2 regions of the Pseudomonas sp. RSB 5.4 genome follow, and region 1 is predicted to be linked to the other one. Evidence: predicted binding sites of a transcription regulator. Region 1 holds the regulator's gene; the other holds the start of a gene.
What was found. Region 1 encodes sigma-54, which starts transcription at its own class of promoters, with help from an activator protein. Its sites were predicted from a motif close to ANTGGCATNNANNTTGCTNT; they were not measured.

Region 1 (7,624 bases):
TTCTGGTCACCGCGCTCAACCCGATCATCGGCTATCAGAAGGCCGCCGAAATCGCCAAGCAGGCCTACAAACAGGGGCGTCCGGTGATCGACGTCGCGCTGGAACACACCGATCTGTCGCGCAGCCAACTGGAAGAGTTGCTCAACCCCGAGAAACTCACCGCCGGCGGCGTGTAAATCCCGCAACCGCTTTGGAGGTTCACCATGGAGCACTGGAAACGCACGATCGAACGGGCCAATCGCTGCTTCATGCTGGGCGAGCTGATTGATGCCCGTGAAGCTTATCTGCAGGCCCTGGCCCTGGCGCAAGTGCTGTTCGAGCGCTGGGCCGATGCCGACGAAGCGGTGGCGGCCTGCGTCATCTCCCACCACAACCTGGCGGATCTGCACCTGCGCCTGAATCAGCCGGAGGAGAGCGCAGAGTACCTCTGCGCGATTCATCAACGGCTGTTGCAAACCATGCAGGACGAACGCCTGCGTCCGGCCCTGCGTGAAGCGGCGCTACGCCAGAGCAGCAAGACCTACGTCGAACTGCTGAATTTCATCAGCGAGCACGGCGAATACCCGCGCACCCAGCGCCTGCTGCACCCGGATACCGGCAATGCGCGCCGCGCGCCTGCCTCACATCACCATGGAGTCCACTGAAATGGCTTTTACCTTGCCTGCCTTGCCGTACGCCTACGACGCCCTGGAACCGCACATTGATGCGCAAACCATGGAGATTCATTACACCAAGCACCACCAGACCTACATCAACAACCTCAATGCCGCCGTCGAAGGCACTGAGTACGCCGAGTGGCCGGTGGAAAAACTGGTCGCCAGCGTCCAGCAGTTGCCGGAAAAACTCCGCGCAGCGGTGATCAACCAGGGCGGTGGCCACGCCAACCACTCGCTGTTCTGGGAAGTCATGGTGCCCAATGGCGGTGGCAAGCCAGATGGCGCGTTGGCCAAGGCGATCGATGAGCAACTGGGCGGCCTCGACAGTTTCAAGGACGCCTTCACCAAAGCCGCACTGACCCGTTTCGGCAGCGGCTGGGCCTGGCTCAGCGTCACTCCCGACAAGAAACTGATCGTGGAAAGCAGCGGCAATCAGGACAGCCCGCTGATGAATGGCAATACGCCGATTCTCGGTCTGGACGTCTGGGAACACGCTTACTACCTGCGTTATCAGAACCGCCGTCCGGAATACATCAACGCGTTCTACAACGTGATCAATTGGCCTGAAGTCGCCGCGCGTTATCAGGCCGCACTGGTTTAAGCCATCTATAAAAACAATCCAGGGCTGACTATGGGCACTGAAACACTGTCGATTGGCGGTGGGCGCATGTTTCGTTACGCGGTCGGGTCGCTGTTGCTGCTGGCGGGCATGACTCTGCTTGCGGCGCACGGCCTGGAATGGCTGGATCTGCAGCCGAAGCTGTCGCGGGCCTTGCAGGGTGGGGCGATCTGCGCCCTCGGCACGGCGCTCGGCGCGGTGCCGGTGTTGGTGATCCGGCGCATGCCGCAGATGCTCAGCGATACGCTGCTGGGTTTCGGCGCCGGCGTGATGCTGGCAGCGACTGCGTTTTCGCTGATCGTGCCGGGCATTGGTGCCGCCGAAACTCTGGGCCTGACACCGTGGGCGGCCAGCGGGCTGATCTGCTTCGGCATCATGCTCGGTGCATTCGGCTTGTATCTGGTGGACCTGAAACTGTCCGGCGCCTCACCGGAAATGCTCGTCGGTACCCCTGAGCACCCGGTGATTGCGCCGCGGATCTGGCTGTTCGTCTTCGCCATCATTGCCCACAACATCCCGGAAGGCATGGCGGTGGGTGTCTCTGCAGGTGGTGGCATGCCGGATGCCGACAGTCTGGCGATGGGCATTGCCTTGCAGGATGTGCCAGAAGGATTGGTGATTGCGCTGGTGCTGGCCGGGGCGGGGATGTCGCGGGTCAGGGCGTTCTTGATCGGGGCGGCTTCAGGGCTGGTCGAGCCAGTGTTTGCGCTGCTCTGTGCGTGGCTGGTCAGTCTGGCGGAGCTGTTGTTGCCGTTGGGGCTGGCGCTGGCGGCGGGGGCGATGTTGCTGGTGGTGACGCATGAGGTGATCCCCGAGTCGCGACGCAATGGTCATGACAAGCTTGCCAGTCTTGGCTTGCTGATCGGGTTCTGTCTGATGATGGTGATGGATACGGCGCTGGGCTGATTGGCAGAGAGGGAGCAAGCTCCCCCTCCATGCAGGATCAACCACCTTCATCGAAGTAGTTGTTGATCAATGCCACCAGCGCATCCAGCGCTTCCTGCTCCTGATGGCCTTCGGTACTCAGATAGATCTTGGTGCCTTTGCCGGCGGCCAGCATCATCATCGCCATGATGCTTTTGCCATCAACTGTGGTTTCGGGTGTGCGCCCCACTCTGATCGTGCAATCCGGGAACTTACCCGCTACCCCGACGAATTTGGCCGACGCTCGGGCATGCAGGCCCAGCTTATTGATGATTTCGATTTCCAGAGCAGGCATCGCGGTGTGAATCCTTTAAGTGAGGTCGCGGTGGCGAACCTGGACGTTCTTCAGGGTTTTCTGCAGGGCCTGACCCAGACGTTCGGTCAGGTAAACGGAGCGGTGATGCCCGCCGGTGCAGCCAATGGCAATGGTGACGTAGGCGCGGTTGCTCGCGGCAAAACGCGGCAGCCATTTATTCAGGTAGCCGTAGATGTCTTGAAACATCTCGTCAACCTCCGGCTGCGCCGCCAGATATTCGGCGACCGGTGCATCGAGACCGGATTGTGCGCGCAATTCAGGCTTCCAGTACGGATTGGGCAGGCAGCGCACGTCGAACACCAGATCCGCATCCACCGGCATGCCGCGCTTGAAGCCGAACGACTCGACCAGGAAGGCCGTGCCCGGCTCCGGCTGGTTCAGCAGGCGTAGCTTGATGGTGTCGCGCAACTGGTACAGGTTCAGATTGGTGGTGTTGACCTTGAGGTCGGCCAGGTCGGCAATCGGCCCGAGCAGGGCAGTCTCGTCGTTGATCGCTTCGGCCAGCGAGCGGTTGGCCGTGCTCAGCGGGTGACGACGGCGGGTTTCCGAAAAGCGCTTGAGCAGGGTTTCTTCGTCGGCATCCAGATACAGCACATCGCACTGGATGTGCCGGGCGCGGACTTCTTCCAGCAACTCGGGGAAACGCGACAGGTGGCTTGGCAGGTTGCGCGCATCAATCGACACCGCCACCAGCGGCTGGGCCAGTTCGGTGTGGATCAGCGCGCGTTCGGCCAGTTCCGGCAGCAGACCGGCCGGCAGGTTGTCGATGCAGTAGTAGCCGTTGTCCTCAAGGACATCCAGGGCAGTGCTTTTACCCGAGCCGGAGCGGCCGCTGACGATGATCAAGCGCATGATTAATGCCCGTTTTGCTCGCTCAGGACGACCTGATACAAGGCTTCGTTGCTCGGTGCGCTGCGCAGTTTTTCGCGCACTTCCTTGCGATCGAGCATGCTGGCGATCTGGCGCAGTAATTCCAGGTGGGCATCGGTGGCAGCTTCCGGGACCAGCAGGACAAACAGCAGGTCAACCGGCGCACCGTCGATGGCATCGAAATCGATAGGCGCATCAAGGTGCATCAAAGCGCTGACAGGCGCTTCACAGCCTTTGAGGCGACAGTGGGGAATGGCGATGCCGTTGCCGAAACCGGTGGAGCCAAGTTTCTCACGGGCGATCAGCGCCTCGAAGACATCTTGCATCTCCAGACCCGGCACTTCGCGGGCGATCAGGTTGGCAATCTGTTCGAGGGCTTTCTTTTTACTGCCGCCCGGCACGTTCACCAGGGAACGGCCGGGGGTCAGGATACTTTCAAGTCGGATCATGGGTTGGGGGTGTTAACGACCTGTCGCGCCCTGGAGGAGGCTCTGGGTCTTTTCCTTATGCTTTTTGAGTTGGCGATCCAGCTTGTCGGTCAGTGCGTCGATCGCAGCGTACATGTCGGTATCTTCTGCGTTGGCGACCACTTCGCTGCCGGGAATATGCAAGGTGGCTTCGATTTTCTGCTTCAGCTTTTCGACGCACATCGTGACCTGCACGTTGGTGATCTTGTCGAAATGGCGCTCCAGTCGTTGGAGTTTTTCCTCGATATAGGAACGCAGAGGTTGGGTCACTTCCAGTTGGTGTCCACTGATGTTGACTTGCATACAGCTTCTCCTTCGTTGCCAGTGCATAAAGCGGCAGGCCGAAGAGCCTGCCACTGGAACGCTGTAACGTGGCTTACATCAACCGCTTGCGTTCGCTCGAAGGCGCGATCCCGAGGGATTCGCGGTACTTGGCGACGGTGCGGCGAGCCACCTGAATGCCTTGTGCCTCCAGTAAACCAGCGATCTTGCTGTCACTCAACGGCTTTTTCTGATTTTCCGCCGCAACCAGTTTCTTGATGATCGCGCGAATCGCCGTGGACGAGCATTCGCCGCCTTCGGAGGTGCTGACGTGGCTGGAGAAAAAGTATTTCAGTTCATAAATGCCCCGTGGGGTATGCATGAATTTCTGGGTAGTGACGCGGGAAATCGTCGATTCGTGCATACCAACCGCCTCGGCGATGTCGTGCAGGACCAACGGCTTCATGGCTTCGTCGCCGTACTCCAGGAAACCGCGCTGATGCTCGACGATCTGGGTCGCCACTTTCATCAGGGTTTCGTTGCGGCTTTGCAGGCTCTTGATGAACCAGCGCGCTTCCTGCAACTGATTGCGCATGAAGGTGTTATCGGCGCTGGTATCGGCGCGACGGACAAAACCGGCGTACTGTGCGTTGACCCGCAGACGGGGCACCGACTCCTGATTCAGCTCGACCAGCCAGCGTTCGTTGTCCTTGCGCACAATGACGTCCGGCACCACGTACTCGGCTTCAGTCGATTCGATCTGCGAGCCCGGGCGCGGATTCAGGCTCTGCACCAGTTCGATGACCTGACGCAGCTCATCTTCCTTGAGCTTCATACGCCGCATCAGCTGGCTGTAGTCGCGGCTGCCGAGCAGATCGATGTAATCGCTGACCAGACGCTTGGCTTCGTTCAGCCACGGAGTCTTGGCCGGGAGCTGGCGCAGTTGCAGCAACAGGCATTCGCCGAGGTTGCGGGCGCCGATGCCGGCGGGTTCGAACTGCTGGATGCGGTGCAGGACGGCTTCGATCTCGTCCAGCTCGATGTCGAGTTCCGGATCAAAGGCGTCGAGAATTTCTTCGAGGGTTTCGTCGAGGTAGCCCTGATTGTTGATGCAATCGATCAGGGTCACGGCGATCAGGCGGTCGGTGTCGGACATCGGCGCCAGGTTCAATTGCCAGAGCAAATGGCTCTGCAGGCTTTCCCCGGCAGAGGTGCGGGTGGTGAAGTCCCACTCGTCGTCATCGCCGCTGGGCAGGCTGCTGGCGCTGGTCTGGTAGACATCTTCCCAGGCAGTGTCGACCGGCAGCTCGTTGGGAATGCGCTCGTTCCATTCACCTTCCTCCAGGTTGTCCACCGTCGGGGCGGTTTCCTGGTATGACGGTTCCTGAATGTCGGTGTTGGGCTTTTGTTCGGCGTTGTCGGCCAAAGGATCGGAGTTGTCGAAGTCGTCGCCTTCTTCCTGGCGTTCGAGCATCGGATTGGATTCCAGGGCCTCCTGGATTTCCTGTTGCAGGTCCAGGGTCGACAATTGGAGCAGGCGGATGGCCTGTTGCAGCTGCGGTGTCATCGTCAGCTGCTGGCCCATTCTCAAGACTAGCGATGGTTTCATGGCAGGGGCTTAACACCTTATTCGCCGGCGCGCATGCGCCATCCACTACAGGGCGCCGAAGCGCCAAACTTAAGCAAATTATATGCCTGAAACTGTCGTGTTTGCCTAGAGCGCTGTAACAATAAAAGCGTATAAAAGCCTGCTTCATCGATACAGCACCCGGAGGCTGGTCAAGTGCCTTGGTGCTTACAGGCGGAACTCGTGGCCCAGATACACTTCCTTCACCAGATCGTTGGCAAGGATGGTCGCAGCATCGCCTTCGGCGATCAGTTGACCGTCGTTGACGATGTAGGCGGTTTCGCAGATATCCAGGGTCTCACGCACGTTGTGGTCGGTGATCAGAACACCGATGCCCTTGGCCTTGAGGTGGTGGATGATCTGCTTGATGTCGCCGACCGAGATCGGGTCAACACCGGCGAACGGTTCGTCGAGCAGGATGAATTTCGGTGCGGTCGCCAGTGCGCGGGCGATTTCCACCCGGCGGCGTTCACCACCGGACAGGCTCATGCCGAGGTTGTCGCGGATGTGGCTGATGTGGAATTCCTGCAGCAGGCTTTCCAGTTCCTTGCGACGACCGGCCTTGTCGAGTTCCGCGCGGGTTTCGAGGATGGCCATGATGTTATCGGCCACCGACAGTTTGCGGAAGATCGACGCTTCTTGCGGCAGATAGCCGATACCGGCCTTGGCGCGGCCGTGCATCGGCTGATGGCTGACGTCCAGATCATCGATCAACACGCGGCCCTGATCGGCCTGCACCAGGCCGACGATCATATAGAAGCAGGTCGTCTTGCCGGCGCCGTTCGGGCCGAGCAGGCCAACGATCTGGCCACTGTCGATCGACAGGCTGACGTCGCGCACAACCTGGCGGCTTTTATAGGCCTTGGCCAGGTGTTGAGCTTTCAGAGTTGCCATTACTGGGCCTTTTTCTCGTCGTTTTTCGGCTTCGGCTGGATCACCATGTCGATGCGCGGACGCGCCTCGGTGACCTTACTGCCGGTAGCGCGGCCGGCGCTGGCCAGTTTTTTCACCGTGTCATAGACGATTTTTTCGCCCTGAGTGGTGTTGTTGTCCTTGTCGACAACCTTGGCCTTGTCGATCAGCACGACGCGATTCTGCTGCGCGTGATACTGGATGGTCACGCCCCAGCCCTGCACAGGTTTTTTGTCGCCGGCAGTCTGCAGCTGTTCGAAGTAGGCGAGGTTGCCGACTGAGGTCACCACGTCGATATCACCGGTCGGGGTGCGAGTCAGGGTCACGGTATTACCGGTCACCTTCATCGAGCCCTGGGTAATGATCACGTCACCTTTATAGGTGGCAACGCCATTCTTGTCGTCCATCTGGGCATCGTCGGCCTGAATGCGAATGGGCTGCTCTTGATCGTTCGGCAGAGCCCAGGCGCTCACGCTTCCCAGTGCTGCGCCCAGACTGAGCAAAATAGGGAGGGTTTTAACGAGCCTCATACTGTCCTCTTACGTTAGATAGCAGGTGTATCCTGCTTTCCTTCAAATACGCCTTCATTCCCACGCCAGTCGATACACCCCCAGCGCCGTCGATTCTAACGGGTTGCGCGGTCTGCGCATATTGCTGCTGCGGGAACACTGTCATGCGTGTGCTGGTGATCAAGGTGTCGCGGTTCTTTTCGTCAGTACGCTTGACGCGTACGGAATCGATCAGTTCGACCTCGGTGCCGCCTGAATTCACTTCACCGCGCTCGCTGGTCACGTGCCACGGAAACTCGGTGCCGCGGAACATGTTCAGGTCGGGTTTGGTGACAAGCGTCACATCCGTCGCTTTCAGATGCTCGGCCTTGTCCGACGTCATCTCGTATTGCAGCTTGCCGTCCGGGAGGTACTGAAAGGTGTGGGTATTGGTGGCGTACCAGTCGATGGCAGTGTCTTCGGC
Region 2 (7,457 bases), 960 kb from region 1:
TTCTATCTGGTGTGGACCGACCCGCAGGCCGGCAACATCAGCCCGGAGCAATGGCCGTTCGAAGTCGCGAGCATCAAGCGCATGGCGCCGGTGGCCGAGCGCTTCCCCGCGCTGCTGCCGGATCCCAAGCTGAAAGCGAATGACCCGGTGAATCAGGGTTTTGCCCTGTTTCAGAAAAACTGCCTGGCTTGTCATCGCCTGAACGGCGCGGGGGATGCGCAATTTGGGCCGGACCTGAACATTCCGTATAACCCCACAGAGTATTTCGGCGCCGATTTCCTCAAGCGCTACATTCGCGATCCACAGAGCTTGCGCCAGTGGCCTCAGGCGAAGATGCCAGGGTTTTCGGCAGAGGTGTTGCCGGAGAGGGATTTGCAGTTGTTGATCGGCTATTTGCAACACATGGCTGGGCGCAAGGTTAAGCCCTGACGACATTCCCCTGTAGGAGTGAGCCTGCTCGCGATAGCGGAGTGTCAGTCACTGATCCTTAAACTGACGACCGCTATCGCGAGCAGGCTCGCTCCTACAGGGTTTTGTGTGAAGCAAATTACTGTTGTTGCACGGAGATAACCGGCGTCGGCGAGACGAACACCTTCGCATGCATCTGCTCACTCCCGCCGCCCCGGCGCATGCCGCGTACCGGGCAGGCGTCCAGATAATCCAGGCCCACCGCCAGTTTCAAGTGCCGCTCAGGTCGGGCCAATTGGTTGGTCACATCAAAGCTGTACCAGGCGTCATCCAGCCACGCTTCGGCCCAGGCGTGACTGGCCAGGTGCTCGGCGTCCTCGCTGTACAGATAACCCGACACATAACGCGACGGAATCCCCAGGCTGCGTGCGCACGCCAGAAATGCATGGGTGTGATCCTGGCAAACCCCGGCGCGCCCGGCGAAGGCTTCGGCGGCGCTGGTGTCGACTTCGGTCGAACCCGGCGTGTAGGTCATGTGCTGATTCAAGCCATGCATCAGGTCGATCAGCGCCGTGCGATCACGCCGCTGCTTGCAGGATCTTGCCGCGAACGCCCGTAGCGCCTCGTCCGCCTCGGTCAAACGGGTGAAGCGCAAGAACGGCAGCGCCGACTGGCTCTCATGCTCGGCTTCGCGCAATTCATCGATATCGACCTGCCCCCGGGCGCCGATGATGATCGCTTCGTGCGGCTCGTCCATGGTCAGCACATGCAGAATATTGCCGAACGGATCGAGCTGGGCGCGCACCGGGCGCGGCAAGTCGAGCTGCCAGCTCAACACGTGCTGACGCTCGCTGTCGTGCGGGGTCAGGCGCAGATACTGGATGCTCGCCCGCACCTGATCTTCATAGTGATAGGTGGTCTCGTGGCTAATGGAAAGTCTCATGCAGCCTCCAGGTATGAACTGTGAATCGCGTTGCCCAACTGGCGCACCAGCGGGATGAATTCGGTGAGCCAGGCGTGCAGGCCTTCGGCGAGGATTTCGTTGATGCCGGTGTAACGCAGCCGCGCGTCCATCTCAGCGGCCAGGCGTTGTGCCGGACGGCCGTTGGCGCCCGGCAACTGGGCGAGGATCTGGTCGATTTCCTCGGTGCAGGCACGCAACGAGCGCGGGACATCGGCGCGCAACAGCAACAGCTCGGCGACATGCCGGGCGCCGGGTGCGTCGCGGTAGATCTCGGTGTAGGCCTCGAACGACGACAACGCCCGCAGCAGCGCACTCCATTGATAGTAGGCGTGGGCGGTGCCGTCACTGACGGCCTCGGCCTGATCGCCAGCCATTTCATAGCGCGCATCGAGCAGGCGCAGCGTGTTATCCGCACGCTCGATAAACGTCCCCAGACGAATGAAGCGGAATGCATCGTTGCGCATGATCGTGCCGTAGGACGCACCACGGAACAGGTGCGAACGCTCCTTGATCCACTCGCAGAAGCGGCTCATGCCGTAGCGGCTGAGGCCCTGTTCGGCAATGCCGCGAATCTCCAGCCAAGTGGCATTGATGTTTTCCCACATGTCCGCGGTGATCCGCCCGCGCACCGCATGCGCACTGGCCCGTGCCGCACCGAGGCAGCTGTAGATGCTCGCCGGGTTGGCCGCATCAAGGGCGAAAAAGTGCAGCAGGCGTTCGGCGTGCAGTTCGCCGTGACGCTCCAGGTAATCGTCGAGGGTGCCGGTGATCAACAGCGGCATGGCCAGTTCGTGCAGACCGTCGCCGCGACCGTCCTGCGGCATCAGCGACAGCGAATAGCTGACATCGAGCATCCGTGCGAGATTTTCCGCCCGCTCCAGGTAACGCGACATCCAGTACAGATCCGAGGCAGTTCTACTTAACATGGCAAGCTTCCTTCAATCCTCGACCACCCAGGTGTCCTTGGTTCCGCCACCCTGGGAGGAGTTCACTACCAGGGAGCCTTCGCGCAGGGCAACACGGGTCAAACCACCGGGCACAACCCGGGTTTCGCGGCCCGACAGCACAAATGGACGCAGGTCGATATGGCGCGGCGCAATGCCGTTTTCGACAAAGGTCGGACAGGTCGACAGCGACAGCGTTGGTTGCGCGATATACGCGTGAGGCTTGGCCTTGATCCGCTCGCGGAACGCATCAATTTCCGCCGTCGTCGACGCCGGCCCCACCAGCATCCCGTAACCGCCGGAGCCCTGAGTTTCCTTGACGACCAGATCCGGAAGATTGGCCAGTACGTGGGAAAGTTCAGAGGGGTTGCGGCACTGCCAGGTCGGCACGTTCTTCAGAATCGGTTCTTCGTCGAGGTAGAAACGGATCATCTCGGTGACAAACGGGTACACCGATTTGTCATCCGCAACCCCGGTACCGATGGCATTGGCCAGCACCACGTTGCCCGAGCGATAGGACGACAACAGTCCCGGTACACCGAGCATCGAATCGGGATTGAACGCCAGCGGATCGAGGAACGCGTCGTCGAGACGGCGGTAGATCACGTCCACCGCTTTCGGCCCGTCGGTGGTGCGCATGAAGACCTTGTCGTCACGCACGAACAGATCGGCGCCCTCTACCAGTTCAACGCCCATTTCCCGCGCCAGAAAGGCATGTTCGAAGAACGCACTGTTAAAGCGCCCCGGCGTCAGCACCACCACACTCGGGTCATCGATCGGGCTGGAGCTCTTCAGCGTGTCGAGCAACAGGTTCGGGTAGTGGTCGATGGGCGCAATGCGCTGGGCGGCGAACAGCTCGGGGAACAGGCGCATCATCATCTTGCGGTCTTCGAGCATGTAGCTGACGCCGCTCGGCGTGCGCAGATTGTCTTCGAGCACGTAATAAGTGCCGTCGCCATCACGCACCAGATCGACGCCGGAGATGTGCGAATAGATGTCGCGGTGCAGGTCCAGGCCCTGCATCGCCAACTGATACTGCTCGTTGGCCAGCACCTGTTCGGCGGGGATGATCCCGGCCTTGATGATGCGCTGCTCGTGATAAAGGTCGGCGAGGAACATGTTCAACGCCTTGACCCGCTGGATGCAGCCACGCTCGACGATCCGCCACTCGCTGGCGGGAATGCTGCGCGGAATGGTGTCGAAAGGAATCAGGCGCTCGGTGCCCTGCTCGTCCCCATAGAGCGTGAAGGTGATTCCGGCCCGGTGGAACAGCAGATCGGCCTCACGTCGCCGTTGTGCCAGCAACTCGTCAGGCGTGTCGGCCAGCCAGCGGGCGAACTCCCGGTAATGCGGGCGGACCTGGCCGCCGACATCGTACATTTCATCAAAATAGGTGCGGATCATGCCGTACTCCTTGTCACCCGGACCTACAGGCCTTCGCAAGGCCCGTGCCATCGGCATAAACGCTTTGATTTCAATCGCTTGGATAATCACGCCACAAGCACCGCACCATTCCTGTGCGACAAATGCCCCAAGCTGATTGCCCCCGCCTCATTGCGACGCAGTGCTGTCGCCTATCACCAGCATAGTCAGAGTTGATTTCACTGCGTGGGTCAGGCTGCGGATAATCGCCGCATCCGCTGAAAACTTCCTTGTTGAAGGCTTCAGCCCAACTGATCCGGACTGCCAGCGCAGTCCCCGCAGGCCGTAACCCTGACCGGTTTCCTCTCCTTATCGGTCTTCCCTTTTAGCCACCCTCTCCGGTGGCTTTTTTTTGCCCGGGATTCTTGTTTCAGGGTTTTTCCAGAGCATTCTCAGGGCCGGAAACGACAACGGCCGACCCGAAGGTCAGCCGTTGCTCGACAATAGTTGCGCTGAATCAGTTAAGACGATAGCGATTGCGCACCTCCTGCTTCACGCCCCAGCCCTCGATGATGCCGCCCAGCGGCTCGACCACGGCAGAAAATCCCTGCTCGAAATCGCCAATGTCGTCATACGTTGCGTACATCACTTTGCTCAGTTCCAGCGACCAGGCGCCATCGTCGCGCGCACTGACCTGGGCATTGATGGATTCACCACGGAATTTACCTGCCGCCCTGCGCGCCCGCTCCTCGTCCGGGAAAATGGCGTAGAACTCGATGGGATGGAACCGGGAAAAGTCGAAACCGCCTTCTTTCATGCGGCGCAGTACGTTGCTGCTGATGTCTTCTTGATAGGCTGTGCTCATGAAACGTCCCCCTCGCATAGATGGATAGACTTTCCGTATTCCCGCCCCGGGCCTTACAGGCCGAAGTGCATCGGCAACAGGGTTGCCGGCGGGAAACAAGCATGTAGCTGACAAGACCAGACCTTAGCGATTGTTTCGCTGATCTCGCTTGCAGAGTAGCCCCAAGATAGAGGCGCTGCCAAGGCCTGGTACTTCAAGTGACAGGAAGAATTTCAGATTGGAGTGATGCTGCGGATTTCGATGCTGTTCTGGGCTTTCAGATTTTTCGCACCTGCATCCGGGGTTCGCCCTTCCAGATCGTTCATATCCAGTTCGGCGGCCACCGGCAGGAGCCGTTCCTTGATCAGGCGTGCAGCCTCGTCGTCGCTGGGGCATTCCGCGCGCTCGAACACCTCATCGACAATTTCACCATGATCGTCCACGAAAGTGACTTTCCACTTTTGCATCGGTGCCTCCTCGATCAAACCCGCAAATGGGCTTACTTCTATCTCGACTTTTGGCGAGATTGATCGTTCAAAAGGATTGCAGCAGACGAACATGAAAAAAAATTAACCGATGGGGAAACAGGCTTGTGTGGCGAGGGGATTCATCCCCGATGGGGCGCGAAGCGTCCCTGAATTGAGCGAACGCGTAGTGTCAGTTCCAACGCGTCTGCCGATTTTACGACTGCTGCGCAGCCGGTCGGTGATAAATCCCCTCACCACAGGGGATCTATCACCGATCCGGGAATAGTGCGTCAGTCGTTGCTTGGCTTGTTGATCGCCTGCAGTACGTACTGTGGCAACGCGAACGCGCCGATGTGGATTTCCGGGTTGTAGTAGCGGGTGACGATGCCGCTGCCGATGAAGCGCTGTTGCAGGGTTTCACGGCTCAGCTTGCGGTAGGCCGGATTGGTCGAGCCCCAGGCGAAAGTCATCGAACCGCCGATGTAGGTCGGCACGGCCGCCTGATAGAAGTGCCAGTCCGGGAACAGGCTGCGCAGGCGACCGGCAGTGGTTTTGACTTCATCGATCTGCATGAACGGGGTGCCGTTCTGAGTCACGAGGATCCCGCCTTCGTTCAGGCAGCGGTGGCAGGCCTGGTAGAAGTTTTCCGAGAACAGCACTTCGCCCGGGCCGATCGGGTCGGTGGAGTCGGAAATGATCACGTCGAATTTTTCCGTGGTGGTGGCGACGAAACGCATGCCGTCGTCGATCACCAGGTTCAGCCGTGGGTCGTCGTAGGCGCCCTTGGAGTGGTTCGGCAGGAATTCCTTGCACATGTCGACCACGGTGCCGTCGATCTCGACCATGGTGATGTGCTCGACGCTCGCGTGTTTGGTCACTTCGCGCAGCATGCCACCATCGCCGCCGCCGATGATCAGCACGCGCTTGGCAGTGCCATGGGCGAGGATCGGCACGTGGGTAAGCATTTCGTGATAGATGAATTCATCGGCTTCGGTGGTCTGGATCACGCCGTCCAGCGCCATTACCCGACCCATGCGCGGGTTCTGGAAGATCACCAGGTGCTGGTGTTCGGTGCGCACTTCGTGCAGCAGTTTTTCCATGCGAAAACGCTGGCCGTAGCCTTCGTAGAGGGTTTCCAGGTACTCGCTGGTCTTGGTGACGGTCATGGTCAAGTGCTCCGATGAATGCGCGGGCGTCAATCGTGGAAACGATTGCCCGGGAAAGGCGCGCATTCTACGTTGCTGAAGATGACAGGTCGAACCTTCCTCCGACAGGGCACACTCTGAAGCTAACGCAAGACCAATGTGGGAGCGGGCTTGCTCGCGACAGCGGAGTGTCATTCAACCTGTGTTTCGACTGAACAATCGCCTTCGCGAGCAAGCCCGCTCCCACAGGGGATCAGCGTGTTTTCGGGAAAGCGTCAGATCCGCACATTGCCCCGTGGCCCGGCAATTGCCCAGATGATCAGGCCCAGCACCGGCAGGAGGATGATCAGCAGGACCCAGAGGATTTTCATCCCGGTCTCGGCGCCGCTTTTCAGCACGTTGATGATGGCCCAGATGTCGAGGGCAAGGATGATCAGGCCAATCAGACCGTTGAACGTGGAACCCATGGTGTCGCTCCAGAATAGTGGCATGCACTTTTAGGATAGACGGTCGCGCGCAGGGTTCCCTTTTATTGCGTTCAAACGTGAACGGCGACCTTCAACGCTTCCAGCGACGGCGCGGCAGCGATACCGACTTCGGCGCACAGTTCCAGCACTCGCGGCACGTCGTTGCCGTAGACCAGCACCACTTGCAGCTCGTCGTCGAGCAACTGGCTGAAATTCATCAACGTGTAACCGCCGTTTTCCTTGTTCAGGCTGCTCATCTGCACCTGGATGCGGTTAAGCGCGGTCAGCGCTTCGGTCTTGGCCAGTTGTTTGGGCTTGAGGTTGAAATCCACGCCCGGGCCGAACGAGGCGACGATCTGCGCGAACAGGTCAACGTAGGTGTCTGCCTGGAACAACACGGTTTCCGGCAGACTGCCGACCACGACCCACTCGCCCAGCGGGATCGGGAAGGTGTCGTCGTAGTTGATGTCCGGGTTGGCCGCCAGAAAGGCTTCGGCATCGGCGTAGGCCTGCGCGGCTTCGTCAGCCACATTCAGGATCTCGTCCTCGCCCATGCAGCCGGAGCTGATTTTGCTGATGAGTTCGACGAGTGCGGCTTTCATGGGTGCGGATCCTGTGGAAGGTTGAATTCGAGGGCGCGGAGGATAGCGCATTCCGTGGCGCATCCGACACCTGTGGCGAGGGAGCTTGCTCCCGCTGGGGTGCGAAGCGGCCCGAAAAACAGTGGGCTCAGCATTTTTGCCAGCGCTGCGCACTGGAGCGGGAGCGAGCTCCCTCGCCACAGAGTCTCGACAGTCCTCAGGCCAGCAGTTTTTCCAGCTGCGCCGTGGTATCGACCGCGCCCATGGTGCGGGCT

Region 2: V9L13_RS01485 (circularly permuted type 2 ATP-grasp protein) is a predicted target of sigma-54. The motif match lies at 3,753-3,772, and genes of this name have one in related genera.

The regions. Positions count from the first base shown of each region.
Region 1 covers NZ_CP146986.1:5,607,426-5,615,049, forward strand. The annotation lists gene V9L13_RS25145 (class II fumarate hydratase) at 1-176, shown strand, start outside; gene V9L13_RS25150 (hypothetical protein) at 204-644, shown strand; gene V9L13_RS25155 (superoxide dismutase) at 646-1,257, shown strand; gene V9L13_RS25160 (ZIP family metal transporter) at 1,288-2,181, shown strand; gene V9L13_RS25165 (HPr family phosphocarrier protein) at 2,219-2,494, opposite strand; gene rapZ (RNase adapter RapZ) at 2,510-3,367, opposite strand; gene ptsN (PTS IIA-like nitrogen regulatory protein PtsN) at 3,370-3,834, opposite strand; gene raiA (ribosome-associated translation inhibitor RaiA) at 3,847-4,155, opposite strand; gene V9L13_RS25185 (RNA polymerase factor sigma-54) at 4,229-5,722, opposite strand; gene lptB (LPS export ABC transporter ATP-binding protein) at 5,909-6,634, opposite strand; gene lptA (lipopolysaccharide transport periplasmic protein LptA) at 6,634-7,182, opposite strand; gene lptC (LPS export ABC transporter periplasmic protein LptC) at 7,169-7,624, opposite strand, start outside.
Region 2 covers NZ_CP146986.1:320,559-328,015, reverse strand. The annotation lists gene V9L13_RS01500 (cytochrome c) at 1-429, shown strand, start outside; gene V9L13_RS01495 (transglutaminase family protein) at 548-1,351, opposite strand; gene V9L13_RS01490 (alpha-E domain-containing protein) at 1,348-2,298, opposite strand; gene V9L13_RS01485 (circularly permuted type 2 ATP-grasp protein) at 2,311-3,720, opposite strand; gene V9L13_RS01480 (ribonuclease E inhibitor RraB) at 4,196-4,543, opposite strand; gene V9L13_RS01475 (hypothetical protein) at 4,756-4,989, opposite strand; gene speE (polyamine aminopropyltransferase) at 5,280-6,155, opposite strand; gene V9L13_RS01465 (PLDc N-terminal domain-containing protein) at 6,410-6,601, opposite strand; gene V9L13_RS01460 (hypothetical protein) at 6,673-7,203, opposite strand; gene V9L13_RS01455 (ankyrin repeat domain-containing protein) at 7,400-7,457, opposite strand, start outside.